DNA from 3 places in the Fusibacter sp. JL298sf-3 genome. Region 2 is predicted to be linked to each of the others. Evidence: a T-box and tRNA genes for the amino acid it is inferred to sense, from the RefSeq annotation. Region 2 holds a T-box; the other regions hold tRNA genes.

Region 1 (5,243 bases), 1.2 Mb from region 2:
GAATAGAGGGCGCTTATAAGGATTTTGCAATATTTGAAACGACGCTGTTGGGGATGCTCGCCAGTGCTTCGGGATGGGCAACTGCATCTCGTCGTGTGAAAGAAGCTTGCGGGGACAAGTTCTTCTTGTGCTTTGGCGCCAGACATGTGCACCCGGCAGTAGCGCCTGTAATGGAGCGGGCTGCTGTTGTAGGTGGCGCCGGTGGTGCCAGCTGTATCTTAGCGGCCAAATTAAGTGGCATTGAGCCCTCTGGAACGGTACCGCATTCTGCAATGCTCATTGGAGGCGACACGTTGCGCGTAGCGGAAGTGTACGATCGCATTGCCGACCCGGCGCACAATCGAATCGTCTTGGTGGATACGTACAAAGATGAAGTGGAAGAGGCTATTAGAGTGGCTGAAGCGTTAAATGGTAAACTCTATGGCATTCGCTTAGATACGCCAAGTGAGAGAGGTGGCGTGTCGGAAGGGCTTGTCAAGGAAATGCGTGCTAAGCTGGATTTGGCGGGATTTGAAGCGGTTAAAATATTCGTTTCAGGTGGTTTAACACCTGAGCGCATTGAATTGTTAAGTGTGGCCGGTGCTGACGCCTTTGGTGTCGGTAGCTATATTTCAGCAGCATCGCCGATTGATATGACAATGGATGTCAAAGTGGTAAATGGTAAGCCTGTAGCCAAACGCGGCAGGATACCGGGGGTTGTAGAAAATCCTAAGTTAAAACCGATTGACGTGTAAGCGGCGTTGATTTTAAACTAAAGCGTGAGCAATCACGCTTTTTTAAGTGGTCTAGGAGGAGAGCGCGTGGGCAAATTAAACTATTTGGTTTCGAGAATTTTTCGAATGAATTACAAACAGTTTTTTAGTAAAATTGATGACATGCATCGTGTGTCGGGAAAGTCTAGAGGAAGGCTTTTTTTGGATGTGGTTTGGTGCGGTGTTAGGTACTCTGCAGGGTATATGGACTACGCTTTGTTTGAGTTTTATCTTTTAGACAGCGCCAAACGCAAGACCTATCTCACACGTGGCCAGAACAACGCGTTGGTAAAGAAGATCAATCATGCGGAAGACGCGCGCGTTTTTACAAAAAAAGCCCGTTTCTTAGAAGCCTTTAGGCCTTTTATCGGTAGAGAATGGCTTGATTTTACTGCGGTGGACGCGGAACAATTTAACCGGTGGTTGGTGAACAAAGACGCTATTTTTGTAAAACCCATGAGCGGTTGCGGCGGCAGCGGCGTTGCGCTTTTAAAAGACGAGGCGCTGAGAGTACCAGACCTCTATACGCGTTTAAAAAAAGACGGTGTAGGCGTGGTGGAAACACCTCTCGTTCAGCACGACGGGATGAGCGCGTTAAACGCGTCTTCTATAAACACCCTTAGGATTGCCACAATGGTGGGCGACGACGGGCGTGTAGAAGTGTTGTATACTTTCGTTCGCATGGGGAGAGGTGCGGCGGTAGATAACTTTAACGCAGGGGGGATGACAGCCAAAGTCGATTCAATTACCGGTCAAGTGATCACCGATGCGGTGGATAAAAGTGGACAACTCTATGCGCACCATCCTGTAACAGGGGTTGCCCTTAAAGGGTTTCAAATTCCGCTTTGGCAAGAAGCTGTAGCGCTGGCGAAGACCGCGGCGCTACAGTTTCCCCGAGTACGCTATGTGGGATGGGATGTGGCGGTAACCCCATCTGGGCCGGCGCTTGTGGAAGGCAATGAATACCCTGGGCACGACCTCCCTCAAATGTCAATTTTTTTGACTGACAACGTGGGGCTGTTACCGATGTTTAAAAAGTATCTGTAGGACGTTCTGCACACCTGAGCGGTTCTCAAAAGTATAAATTTCCGGCAGAAGTGTGTGGCTGCCGGGTTTTTATGCGCTATAAACACAATAAAAAAGCCATCTACGAGAGTCGAATCTCATAAATGACTTTTATTGGTGCAGATGATGGGACTTGAACCCATACGAGCCTAAGCTCACTACCCCCTCAAGATAGCGTGTCTGCCATTCCACCACATCTGCGTGTATGTCTTGGTGCCTTGCGACTTTTTTATTATATTAGTATTAGGAATAAAAGTCAACAGTTTTTTTTAAAAAAGCCAAACTTTTTTATAACATCGCCAAGACGACGCACTTTGAGTCGTGAAAAACAACTGTCAAACGTAGGCGTTATTGAGCACGCTACTCATCTTCGTCTAGACGCCGTTCTATTTTTTCTTGTTTTCTCATGTTGGCAAGGTATACGAGTTTCAGTACGATAAAGGCCATCAGCGTAGCGCTTATAAAGGTTATTCCCGCTACTAAGAAGGTGTTGAGGCCAATGGGGAGAGGGGTGGCGTCGTTGTACTTTGCGTAGTTGAGAACCGTATTGATAACGGCAACAGTAAGACCACAGACGAGGCTGTTGGTCTTGTCCTCTTTTTTTAGTGGCGAAGAGCGTGTTACCACTTAAAAGGTTGCGAAACACAATGTAGAGTGATGAGGCGACAAACAGAACGACTTCTACTGCATATTGCGCGAAGGAAGCACTAAATAAGTATTGCTGAACCAAAACAGAAATGAGCAATCCGATCCAAACGATGTTAAAAGCGTCGCTTCCGATTTTTCTTTTTTGTGCCAATACCCGTTCATCTTGTTGTACACGTTTTTTTATAGTGATTCCTCCCAAAATAAATCGTTTAGTGTTTTACCAAGTGCCCTGCATATTGCTATGCATAAATTTAGAGTCGGGTTGTAATCGCCGGATTCTATTAAACCAATTGTCTGTCGAGTGACACCGACGGCTTTCGCCAAGTCATTTTGCTTCATATCGCATTCTATTCGAGCGATTTTCATTCGCTTATTTTTCATGTATGACCTCCTTATAGTGCATGGTATAATAAATAGATTGCATTATGTCAGATATATATTGCATTTATCTCGAAAAAAGTACAGCCTTCTCAAGAGGGCTGTTGTAAATGATAGCCTGCATATCCGGTTGCTAAATAAAAAAATCATGCTTGGGCTCAAAAGCTCAAACATGATTTCTATTGGTGCAGATGATGGGACTTGAACCCATACGAGCCTAAGCTCACTACCCCCTCAAGATAGCGTGTCTGCCATTCCACCACATCTGCAAATGTGTTCGGCGCGTCTTGCGACTTTTTTATTATATTAACATTGGCATTGAAAGTCAATAGTTTTTTTGAAAAAAGAAAGATTTATTTCTCAAGTGTGTTTTGTCAGTAGGTAAATGGGGAATAAAAACAAGAAGAGCGGCCTACAATTCAGCTAAAATTAGGAGGGATTCTATTGGGAAAAAAAGTTTTAGTCGTCGATGACGCAATGTTTATGCGGAAGATGATCAGCGACATTCTAACAAAAGCCGGATACGAAGTCGTCGCTGAAGCGAGTAATGGCGACGAAGCCTTTGCTAAATATAAAGAGCATCAACCCGATTTGGTGACGATGGACATCACCATGCCGGATGTTAACGGCATAGAGGGGGTAAAGAAAATCGTAGCGGCTTATCCGGAAGCAAAGGTCTTGATGTGCAGCGCTATGGGGCAGGAAACGATGGTTATCGAGTCGGTAAAGGCCGGTGCCAAGGGGTTTCTGGTTAAGCCTTTTGTCGCTGAAAAAGTGTTGTCAGAAGTTGAAAAATTATTAGGTTAGTGAAAAAAACCGCTTTGTTGCGATGCAATATGGCGGTTTTAACGCGTTTGAATACACGCAATAGTTCGAATAAAAAAACTTTGTCGATATTGACATGGAATTAACAGTTTGCCTGGTATGATTTGGCAAACTTTTTAACCGTTGATTATGAAAAAAATAGAAAAGTATAGGTACTTTCCTGTTCTTTTGATTACAAAAGTATTATAATATAGGGAGCATTAGACGGAGCACGCCCACTTCAGCTGTCGATGAACTGTGCGTTTTTTTCATTGCATTCACTGTTAAAAAATTAACCAGTGGAGTATTAGAATCATTGGAATTTCAATGATTGTTAATTGACCTCACTCTTTTATTGTAGTAAAATGTTAGTTGGAGTGAGTGAAATTGTATACAGTATCCTAATGCAAAACCTAAACGATGCCCGTCTGGACACGTATGTGAAAGGCTTGGCAATTTTTTAGGTGACGACAATTTCTTTTAATGGCTAAAATCTAATAAAGGGGTGAGTATATGGGACTTCTAACTTTTAATGGCGGTATTCATCCACCACATGCTAAAAAATATACAGAGCATTTGGCAATCGAAAACTACTTGAATCCTCAAGTCGTTGAGATTCCACTGAGACAGCATATTGGTGCGCCATGTGAACCCATAGTTAAGAAGGGTGACGCTGTAAAGGTAGGACAGCGCATCGGATCCAGTGAGTCGTATGTTTCGGCTCATGTACACAGTTCGGTTTCTGGTGTTGTAAAAGATGTGAGACGACAATTTACAGCATACGGTAACGACATTTGTGTCATCATTGAAAACGACGGAGAAGAGACACCACACGAGAGTGTCGTGCCGAAGCCGGACTACAAAACGTTGTCGGGCCAAGCCATCGTCGATATTATCAAAGAAGCGGGGATTATCGGTATGGGGGGTGCGGGCTTCCCAACACATGTCAAATTGTCTCCGCCAAAAGAAAAACCTATTGACACCATTGTTCTCAATGGTGCGGAATGCGAGCCGTATTTGACCTGTGACCATCGTCTAATGCTTGAAGACAGTGCTTCCATTGTACATGGGCTTCAAATACTTATGCACGCATTGGCGGTGAAAAAAGCGTTTATCGGGATTGAAAACAACAAACCAGATGCGCTTGAAAAAATGACTTCTGCCGCAAAGGGAACGGGCATCGAAGTCGTGGCACTTAAAACCAAATACCCTCAAGGGGCTGAAAAGCAGTTGATTTATGCGTGTACTAAAAAAGAAGTGCCTTCAGGCGGCCTGCCGATGGATGTCGGCGTGGTGGTCAACAATGTGGCGACTGCGGCTGCAATCAGCACGATGTTTAAAACAGGTATGCCTTTGGTGGAACGCGTGTGTACTGTCACCGGTGGGGCGATAGCTTCTCCGAAAAACATTCGATTTAAAGTCGGCACAGTTATTTCGGAACTGATTCAATTTGCCGGTGGCTATAAAACAACACCGGGTAAAATCATTTTCGGCGGTCCTATGATGGGTGTGGCACAGATTTCAGATCAACTGCCTGCGATGAAAAATACGTCGGGTATCCTCGTCTTTGACGCAGAGGAAGCTAAGATTCCGGAA
Region 2 (5,243 bases):
GCGAAAGTGCCGGTGACGAAGTGGCCACGGTCTTCTTGATCGTCGTTAAAGAGACACAAAAATCGGTTGATGGCATTGACTGAGGTCTCTAGGCTGTTAAACTGGATGTAGTCGGCAAACATTTGGATGACGGTTATCGCCACAAGTGCTGCGGATACGCCGTGCCCCATAACATCAATGAGAGCAAAGTGGTACTTATAGGCACTGGCTTTTTGGAAAAAGACGAAGTCGCCGCCGATTTCGTTGTGGTGCATCAATTCGTACTGCATCTGAATTTGGCTGTCTTTGTAATTCTTAGGCAACAAGGCGTCTACAACTTTACGCGCGAGTTTGACTTCTGAGGCGAGTTCGTCCAGAAGCAAGCGTTCGCGCGTTATATTTTTTCCGATTTTGAGGAAGCGATCGATTTCCCCGTGATGTGTCAAGATAGGCGAGATGGTCGCTTCTTCATAAAAGCGTTCCCCCGCCTTATTTTTATTGACAAAAATTCCGTCCCATACCTCCTTGTTGGTGATTTTCTGCCACAGATTTTTATAAAAGGCATCGTCGTGAAACCCACTCTTGATTACATTTGGAGAGCGCGTTATGAGTTCTTCTCGACGAAATCCCGAGAGTTTTTCAAAGTAGGGGTTGGCGTATTCAATATTGCCGGATTTGTCGGTAATGACGACGGAGTTTTCAGCGCTGTGAATCAGCTTGTCTAAAATGTCCTTTTCCGTTGCCATTTTTTTGCTTTTCACAAAGTTTTGAAAAAAAGCGAGCCAATCGAGGGCGGTGTAGCCGACTTTTAGCCAGTGGGTAATGCCGTGGTTGTAGAGATAGTCGTAGTAGGCGGCATCAGTGGTGGTATTTATGACGACGACGTTTTCGTAGTAAGTCAGAATTAGTAACAGCCGTTCGTCCCCAAGTGGAAGGTGCTTGGCGTCTACCACAAGCAAATCGTACTTACACGGTGGGTAGTCCCAATCCGCAATTTTGCGAAAAACAGGAGAACAAAGATGATTGTATCGTGCAATGATATCGGTTATTGTGCTGAAATCTGTCGAGTCCGCCAATACGTCGATAAACAGTTCAAATCGACTGAACATAATTATGGCCTCCTGTTAGGATGTGAGCCTCTATAGGGCTTTTTTTTCTTATTTTTCTTTTTGCGCTTGCGCACAGAGTAACCAAAAGTACCCAGTTGTTTGCCGAGTTCGTAATAGGCGCCGTGGCTGTACGCGATGAGTTCAGAATCTTCAAGGCGAAATTTTCCCGTGGCATCCATTAGACGCTCTTCTATCGTGACGCCTGCAACTTTTGCAAAAAACATGTCGTGAGAGCCGAGTGGTTTAACTTCTGTGACCTCACACTCTATACTGAGTGGTGATTCAGCGATAATGGGGACGTCGAGTGCTAAACCTTTAAGTGCTGTCAGCTGCATCTCTTTAAATTTGTCGACATCGCGTCCGGATTTAACCCCGCAGTAATCGGCGGCTTTTAAAAGTCTCTTAGTGGAGAGGTTAATGGCAAACTTGCCTGTGGCTTGTATCAGATCGTACGAGTAGCGTTCTTTTCTTACCGATATATAAGTCATAGCGGGATTGGTACAGAGTGTGCCCGTCCATGCAATGGTTATAATATTGGGGGCATCCAGTGTGCCGCAAGTAACGAGGGTAGCGGGAACGGGATAGACCATTGTCCCGGGTTTCCAAAGTGTTTTACTCATGAATACTCCTATTGTGTTTAGATTGAAACTATTATAACACAAAGCAGATGATAGATGTGAGCGTTTTCGGGTACATATCTTATAACAACTGTATCAAGAGAGGAGGCTTTGGAAATGAAAATTACCATTCAAACGGGACTTGGGGAGCTTGAAAGACAACTGGGGACTATGGGGTATGAACTGATACCTTATCGGGGTGGAAGCGCTCAAACAAAGGTCTGTATTATTAATAACGTCGACGAGACATACGAAGAAATCGATCCCGTGACGTTTATGGGGACGGGTGAAAACGAAGTGGTTTTGCTCGATGCCTCAAAATTATCCAGTGAGGATGTACTGAAGTTTGTTTCCAAGTATGCACCGCTCTAGTGTACTGTATCGTTCACAATAAAAAAACTGCTCATCTACGTCGTAACATCGCAACGTTAAAATTTCTCGACACAGTCCTGCAGGGGCGTTTTGAGATGCGACTAATGAGGCGGCACCTCAGATAGTGGTTGAAAAATGTTTGGAACTGTATTATAATGCTATAAAGTCATAGTGAGCAATGATGAGAAGTAGTAAATCGAAATGTTCTAAAGAGAGCCGTTGGAAGGTGTGAAACGGTAGACTTAACGATTGAACTCGTCTCAGAGCTCTGCAAGTGAACGGAGTAGCATGCAGCGGTTGGCGCCGTTATACGCCTTAAGAGGATTGCCTGGCAATCAATTAGAGTGGTACCGCGGATCTTTCGTCTCTAGCGAAAGGTCCTTTTTTGTACCCATTTTTTGCACGGTGCGCGCAAAGGGTGTTTAAATGGCGTTCTTTGTGCAAGTGGTGCATAGAGGCTGATGCCGAGGCATGAAATTCAAACAAAGGAGAGGGTCATATGGAGTACAATCCAAACGAAATTGAAAAGAAGTGGCAACGCATTTGGGAAGAAGAAGAGACGTTTAAAGCGGCTCAAGATTTTACGAAACCTAAGTATTACCCATTGGTGGAGTTTCCCTATCCGTCAGGGCAAGGGCTTCACGTCGGTCACCCAAGACCTTATACGGCACTGGATATAGTAGCGAGAAAACGTCGATTAGAAGGGTACAACGTCCTCTATACCATGGGGTGGGATGCCTTCGGTTTACCGACGGAAAACTACGCAATAAAAAATAAAATTCACCCGGCCATTGTAACGGAAAACAATGTCGCACGGTTTAAAGAACAGCTCAAGATTTTGGGACTTTCTTTTGATTGGTCGAGAGAAATCAACACCACCGATCCGAAGTACTTTAAGTGGACGCAGTGGATTTTCATCAAACTCTTTGAAAAGGGCCTCGCCTATAAAAAAGAGATGGACATCAACTGGTGTGTGTCCTGTAAAGTCGGTCTCGCAAATGAAGAAGTGGTGGGCGGCTGCTGTGAGCGCTGTGGTGGCGAAGTCGTCAAGCGTGCAAAATCGCAGTGGATGCTAAAGATTACCGAATATGCCGATCGTTTAATTGAAGACCTCGACGACCTCGATTACGTTGAGCGCGTCAAACAACAACAGAAAAACTGGATTGGGAAATCCGTGGGGATGGAAGTTGATTTCACCACGACAGTGGGCGAGAAACTCAGAGTCTTTACAACGCGCCCAGACACGATTTACGGCGCCACTTACATGGTGCTATCACCGGAACATCCGATTATTGAAGCCTATAAAGAGCGCGTAGAAAATTACGAAGCGCTCATGGCTTATCGCGAAGAGGCTAAGAAAAAGTCTGACTTCGAAAGAACTGAGCTCAACAAGGAAAAGTCCGGTGTTGAAATTCAAGGCATTCGAGCGGTAAATCCACTAACCGGACAAGAAATCCCCATTTGGATATCCGACTATGTATTAATGAGCTACGGAACCGGTGCAATTATGGCCGTTCCTGCACACGATACGAGAGACTGGGAGTTTGCAAAGAAATTTGATTTGCCGATTATCGAAGTTGTCGGCGGCGGTTGTGTTGATGAAGAGGCGTATACCGATATCGCAAGTGGTGTTCTCGTCAATTCTCCACTTATCGACGGTTTGAAGGTCGCAGAGGCAAAAGAAAAAATCTCTGATTACCTTGAGAGCAAGGGGCTCGGTGAGCGCAAAGTCAACTTTAAGTTGAGAGACTGGGTCTTTTCAAGACAGCGTTATTGGGGAGAACCTATTCCACTGGTCAGCTGTCCGACTTGTGGCTGGGTAGCGCTTAAAGAGTCTGATTTGCCATTGACCCTTCCCGAGGTAGACAGCTACGAGCCGACAGATAACGGCGAGTCGCCACTGGCCAAGATGACCGATTGGATTGAGACCACTTGTCCACACTGTGGCGGACCTGCGCATAGAGAAACGGACACCATGCCGCAGTGGGCGGGATCGAGCTGGTACTTTTTACGTTATTGCGACCCGTACAACAACGATGTGCTGGCGAGTTTAGAGGCACTTGAATACTGGATGCCTGTGGATTGGTACAACGGCGGCATGGAGCATACGACGCTTCACTTGCTGTACTCTCGATTCTGGCACAAATTCTTATACGATATCGGTGTGGTAACGACAAAAGAGCCGTATTTAAAGCGTACGTCTCACGGTATGATTCTCGGTGAAGGCGGCGAAAAAATGTCGAAATCGAGAGGCAACGTCATCAATCCAGATGAAATCGTCAACGATTTAGGTGCTGATACTCTCCGTCTTTATGAAATGTTTATCGGAGATTTTGAGAAGAGTGTCCCGTGGTCGGAAAACAGCGTAAAGGGCTGTCGACGATTTGTCGACAGAGTATGGGCTCTGATGCCGAATGTGGTCAAAGGCGACGCATACAGCCCTTCGCTTGAAACCGCCATTCACAAGACGATTAAGAAAGTCTCAGAAGACTACGAGACCTTAAAGTTCAACACGGCAATTGCTGCCATGATGAGTCTATTAAACGACTACAAAAAGCAGGAAACCTTGACGGCGGCGGATATGAAAACACTTTTGATATTGCTTAATCCCGTCGCGCCACACGTTACAGAAGAAATGTGGTCTTTGCTCGAGTTCGGCGGTATGATCAACGCACAAAAGTGGCCGGTATACGATGCGTCAAAAGTAGTAGACGACGTCATTGAGATGGCGGTACAAATCAACGGGAAAGTGAGAGCGACTATTTCTATCCCTGTTGATGCCACACAGGAACAAGCCCACGAGTTGGCGATGGCCGATGAAAAAATTAAGCAGTTCACAGAAGGCAAGACCATTGTGAAAGAGATTTTTGTCCCGGGTAGAATTTTCAACATTGTGGTTAAAGGCTAAGCATTTCTTTTAGTTTTATAGAGCCGTCTCTTCGTTTTGAAGGGGCGGTTTTTATGTGCGACAACCTTTTGAGTTCAAAGACTTAACAGGCAGTTGGGTGTACTAAAAGCGTCCCAAACGTTATACGAGGTACTTTTTAAGTGTGGAAAATTATAGAAGAATGCACTTGTAAAGATATGGAATAATCTGTATAATAGAAAGAAATACTGATAAAAGGAGCACTAACTTATGAAGAGGAAATTAAAAGGCTGGATTTTA
Region 3 (5,243 bases), 1.2 Mb from region 2:
GGATCAAATGTATATTTCGGACTTTAACTTGAATATTGAAAATGGACAAATTGTCGAGCCTTTTGAACCGACCATTCGATTTTCGGTAAAAGTGTACAATCAGTCGGGTGACTTTTCGGGGATGCTGGTTTTGAACTACGACGGCGTCGATTTCTTGAGTGTTATACAGGAACTAGAGAAGACCGGTGTGAGTTCTATAGAAATTGGCCTGCTCGATTTAAACAATTATTGGTCGCTCACGCGTTTAAACGACTCGGCGTACATCAAACTGAATATGGAGAGCGGCACGTCAGGTGTAATGCGCCATATACTCGATGAAGCACTTGAAAAAAGCTTGGAAAATGAGGCTTTTGGCTACTTTGAGAGCGAGGGTGCTTATTACTATTATCGGCGTTTAGATGAAAGTCACAATGAAAACTACATCTTTGAGGGAGATGGTTACAGGTGGTATTTTATCAGTGCCTTTCAACTGAAAAAAGACATCGTCCACGGGCACCCGATTCTCGATAACAAAGGGGGCATACGCGTTGCCCTGTCGTTTATCGCCTTGGTTCTGGCTGTTGGTTTTGCGGAATTTATGAAAAAACGCGCCGCTAAAAATCTCATGCTTTTGACGTCGACGTATATTTCAAACAATACGCACGATGGCATTGTCATCGTAAACGATAGAAAAGAAGTGGTCTTTAGCAATCGTGTTTTTGAGGATATTTTTGGGTACGATAATTTAACGCGTTCAAAGCAGGACATCCGCGAATTGTTCGACGGTAAAATTGATACCAATGAAGAGACTGGGTTGCAAGATACCCTTTGGGAAGGGAATGTTTGGAATCGCTCTAAATCGGGGTACTTAATCTGTAAACATCTATTGATTAAAGCGGTACGCGATAAGAAGAACAGAGTGGTATATTATATAGGTATTTATTCAAATCCCGTTGAAACCATCGCTCCGCGCTATGTGCTGGACAGCATAAAGCAACTGTCTGATTCCGAGATGACGATTGTGTCCAGAGGGGTTGACGATGCTGTGGCTTCTGAAAATTACTTTGTCGTCGCTGTGCAGTTAACGGGAAAGCTCAAACACGTTTTAGGTGCCAGTCAGTCGTTACAGGGGAAGTTTGTCGATGTTTGCGTCAATGAGGTTGTTACGGACCCAGTTCTAAAAATAATAGCAATGCCTCAGCCGGATTTGTTGTTGTTGGCTTCGCCGTACAGTGATACTTATATCAAGCAGGACGAAGGGCATCTTTATGAAATGTCTTTAACAGAACGGATCGTTAAAGAAATAGATTATTTGCTGAAGAAAGCGGTTATATTAATGTCGCTAACGAGTATCGATCTCGAATATATTTCGGGATTGGCCTTTAAAATGACGGGTGATACATCCAAGACAGTGGTTGAAAATTCGATGATTGCTTTGGAGGCGCTTGAAAAACTCCATACGTCTAAATATTTGATCTACGAACCGAGACACAAACAGTTTGTTCGCGAGTTGAACCTCATAAGGGGTAAATTGAAACACGCTTTCTTAGACAACGAGTTCTATGTCCTCTATCAACCGCAAATTGACTTTGAAACTGACGAGGTGTTTGGTGTCGAAGCTTTGGTACGGTGGCGCAATAAAGACATAGGCGACGTACCACCAGGACGCTTTGTCAGCGTTTTAGAAGAGACGGATGACATCCTGAAGCTGGGGAAGTTTGTTGTCAAGCGCGTGCTGACGGATTTCTCTAAGATGGCGTTAACAAAACCACTGCGCCTATCGATCAACTTGTCCGGAAAGGAATTTGTCAACGACGAAGTCGTCGAGTACCTCATGCGCTTAATAGTGGAGAACCCAATTGAAAATATCAGCTATTGCTTTGAGATAACGGAGACGACATTGGTGCGGAATCTCGAGATTGCCAATGGGGTTATTGCACGGTTAAAAGATGCGGGGATAGAGATTGCCATTGACGACTTCGGCACTGGGTACTCATCACTGGGCTATTTAAAAGCACTTAATGCAGACGAGTTTAAAATCGATCGCATGTTTATCAAGGACTATCCAGACGAAGACGACGGCAAAATATTAAAAGCCATTACGAGGATGGTTTCGGAAATCGGCGTTTCTATTATTGTGGAAGGGATTGAAACAGAGGCGCAGTATGGGTTTGTCAAAGCGCTAGGCTGTCAAGGGTACCAAGGGTATTATCGATCTAAGCCGCTTGAGTTTGAAACGTTTAAAGACATGTTAGAAGGAGGGGGTTAAGGAGAGTTGGGTAGAAAGGGCAACTGCGAAACGGTTGTGAGGTAAAGAGGATAAACCACCTGTGGACAGGGTGGTTTGTTTCTTTTGAGAAAAGTGGTTATTGCTCATCGGCATTTGATGCACTGAGAACGCAAACAACATGCGTAATGCCTTCGGCATCACGAACCGCTTTTCGCTGACGGCTTTCCGCGTTGAATAGTCGCGGTAAGCCTTTTGGCTCAAATCTTGTTGTCAAATAAAAAACGGACAGGTTTTCTTAAGAAAACTTGTCCGTTTAGCTTGGTGCCGAAGGCGGGAATCGAACCCGCACGCTCCGAAGAGCTCTGGATTTTGAGTCCAGCGCGTCTGCCAGTTCCACCACTTCGGCTTGGCACTCCCTTATATTATCATAGACTTAATACTTTGACAAGAGGTTTTATCAAAAAAGGTGCATGTATTTTGAAAATATGCGATAATGGAACTAATTCACGGGACATTACGTCTAATTACTAAACACCTATTCGGTGTAAATAGGAGAAAGGGGAGCGCTTATGGAATCTAAGCTCATTGCTGAGAGCATTAGCGGAGATGTGGCCAGTTTCGAGAAACTGATCGAGCAGTACAATCGCTATGTCTACAACATCGCGTATCGTATGATGGGCAACGAAGAAGATGCTAAGGACATGGCTCAAGAAGCGTTGATAAAAGCTTACAAACATATAAAAACGTTTAAGCAAGAATCCAACTTTTCAACATGGCTTTACAGAATTGTAATCAATGCCTGTAAAGATGAACTCAGAAAGAGACAAGCTTCTGCCATATCGCTGGATGCAGAAATTGGGGAAAACAGCAGAGTCGGCGATGTTATTGAAGATAAAAATCACAGTGTCAATCCCGTTATCGTCTACGAACAATTGGAACTCAGAAATGAAATACAAAGTGCACTGGATACATTGTCGGAAGACGCTAAAATAGTAGTTGTATTGAAAGATATCATGGGTTATTCGTATCAAGAAATCGGAGAGATACTTGAAATCCCTATAGGAACAGTGCGCTCGAGACTCAACCGAAGTCGACAGAGTTTAAAAGCGCAATTGAGTTTGCAACTGTCCGATATTTAGAAAGGGGGAACCGATATGAAGTGTACAGAATCCATGTTGCTTATGAATGCCTATATAGATGGCGAAATAAGCGAACGAGAGCTTAAGCGACTCGAAAGTCATCTCGCTTCCTGTGAAGCGTGTACTGTCGAGTTTGAAGAATTAAAATTTATGAAGAGTACGATGGAGGAGATGCCGATGAAAGCCCTTCCTGTAGGTTTTGAGGAAGAACTGCACTTTAATTTATTGCGCGTCGCCAGTTCCGATTTGGCCAATGCCGTCGTACAAGAAGAGACGGTGTGGCATAAACTAAAGCGATTTTTAACAGACCGAAGGGTTTTGGTCGGTGTTGCAACATTTGCGGTCATTGGATTTGCCTTTGTTTTTAAAGGTGGCCTACCTGTAAGCGATTTGGATATGGCTTACGAGGAAAGTGATAGGGCGCCACGGGAGATGATGAAAGAAACTTTGACCATGGGTGAGGACAAAGGTGAAGATGCCGACTATGGTGATATCACTGCCGATGCAGAAGGTGCGACTGTTGCCAATGTAGTGGCGGAAGAAGCGCCGGTGTCGACTTCGACACGAGATGCGGCGTACCTGTATAGGACAGAGCGCATGATTATTCGAAATGCCTCAATTGGCCTTGAAGTTGAAGATTACGATGGTGTCAAGTGGTCTCTAGTGGAGAAAGTCGACGAGTTAGGCGGCTATGTGGAAAACGAAGAGACGTGGCGTACGAAGTTTGATGCTTATGAGCTCAAACACGGTGAGATGCAGTTGCGTGTACCGGTAGAAAGCTACGATGTCATACTAGAACTCGTTAAGAGTCTTGGGCGTGTCGACTACGAAAATGTCAGTGCCAATGACATTACCAAGCAGTATCGAGACACGGCGGGGTTGATTGAGAACCTTAAAATCACGGAGACCCGATTGCGTGAACTCTTGAAAGAGGCGGTATCCGTAGAAGATGTCTTGACCATTGAGAACGAGTTGACGCGTATACGCAGCCAAATTAACGGTTACGAAGTTCAAATGAAGAATTGGGAAACGTTGGTGGACATGACGACAATCCACCTTCAAGTTCAAGAAGTCAAATCGCTGGAACCGCGTATCAACCCGATTGACGACAACATTTGGAAAAAAGCCACAAAAGGGCTTTATCAGACGATTAATGGCATTAAAAGCCTCTTCGAAGAGTTTATCATCGCCGTAGTCGCGTATTTTCCTATTTGGCTTCCTGTACTCATTGTCGTCGGCGGGAGTGTAGTTGTTTGGAAAAGAAAAAAAGTTAAATAGGAAACCCCGTAAAGGTGTAGGCGTTGGTCTGCACCTTTTGCATTGTGTAAAAAACTTGAGCCATCGGTACCGCCCACTCGTGAACTCGTGTAAATACGCTGTAGTTATGCTATAATTTAAAGAGAGTGAAGAGAAGGGAGAATTTAGATGGACAACAAGACAATCGTTATCGTAGACGGTAACAGTTTAATAAATAGAGCTTATTTTGCCATGCGTGAATTGAAAAACTCTAAAGGGGTTTATACAGGCGGTGTTCACGGCCTGATGTCGATGGTTCTCAATCTACAAGAACGCTTTGAGCCCAGTCATTTTTGTGTGGCATTTGATTTGAAAGGCCCCACGTTTAGACATCAAACGTATGAGGCTTATAAGGGGACGCGTAAAGGGATGCCAGACGAACTGGCAATGCAAATGCCGATTGTGAAGGAGTTGCTCGATATTCTTAAATTACCGCGCGTAGAGTTTCAAGGGTTTGAGGCGGATGATCTCATCGGTACCATCGCCTGCCGTTATCGGTCTGAAGGCTATGCGGTACACGTTATTACAGGGGACAAAGATGCGCTGCAACTGGTGGCGCACGGCGTCGACGTCTATATAACTAAAAAAGGCATTAGCCA

The links. A T-box is a leader RNA that pairs with one kind of tRNA and senses whether it is charged. The one in region 2 lies ahead of leuS (leucine--tRNA ligase), so its partner is inferred to be a tRNA-Leu.
Region 1: it encodes a tRNA-Leu, which carries the amino acid that the T-box ahead of leuS (leucine--tRNA ligase) is inferred to sense. The anticodon was not compared.
Region 3: it encodes a tRNA-Leu, which carries the amino acid that the T-box ahead of leuS (leucine--tRNA ligase) is inferred to sense. The anticodon was not compared.

Annotation. Positions count from the first base shown of each region.
Region 1 covers NZ_CM132608.1:150,889-156,131, forward strand. Annotated here, with positions in the region: gene ACR6HW_RS00695 (nicotinate phosphoribosyltransferase) at 1-734, shown strand, start outside; gene ACR6HW_RS00700 (sugar-transfer associated ATP-grasp domain-containing protein) at 801-1,799, shown strand; tRNA gene ACR6HW_RS00705 (tRNA-Leu) at 1,933-2,018, opposite strand; partial or broken gene ACR6HW_RS00710 (DUF6773 family protein) at 2,178-2,664, opposite strand; gene ACR6HW_RS00715 (helix-turn-helix transcriptional regulator) at 2,646-2,846, opposite strand; tRNA gene ACR6HW_RS00720 (tRNA-Leu) at 3,027-3,112, opposite strand; gene ACR6HW_RS00725 (response regulator) at 3,288-3,650, shown strand; gene rsxC (electron transport complex subunit RsxC) at 4,161-5,243, shown strand, end outside.
Region 2 covers NZ_CM132608.1:1,350,062-1,355,304, reverse strand. Annotated here, with positions in the region: gene ACR6HW_RS06665 (SpoIIE family protein phosphatase) at 1-1,088, opposite strand, end outside; gene ACR6HW_RS06660 (flavin reductase family protein) at 1,091-1,708, opposite strand; gene ACR6HW_RS06655 (YkuS family protein) at 1,823-2,077, shown strand; T-box leader at 2,247-2,449, shown strand; gene leuS (leucine--tRNA ligase) at 2,577-4,985, shown strand; gene ACR6HW_RS06645 (S-layer homology domain-containing protein) at 5,214-5,243, shown strand, end outside.
Region 3 covers NZ_CM132608.1:142,501-147,743, forward strand. Annotated here, with positions in the region: gene ACR6HW_RS00665 (EAL domain-containing protein) at 1-2,248, shown strand, start outside; tRNA gene ACR6HW_RS00670 (tRNA-Leu) at 2,529-2,615, opposite strand; gene ACR6HW_RS00675 (RNA polymerase sigma factor) at 2,779-3,348, shown strand; gene ACR6HW_RS00680 (DUF4349 domain-containing protein) at 3,364-4,626, shown strand; gene polA (DNA polymerase I) at 4,774-5,243, shown strand, end outside.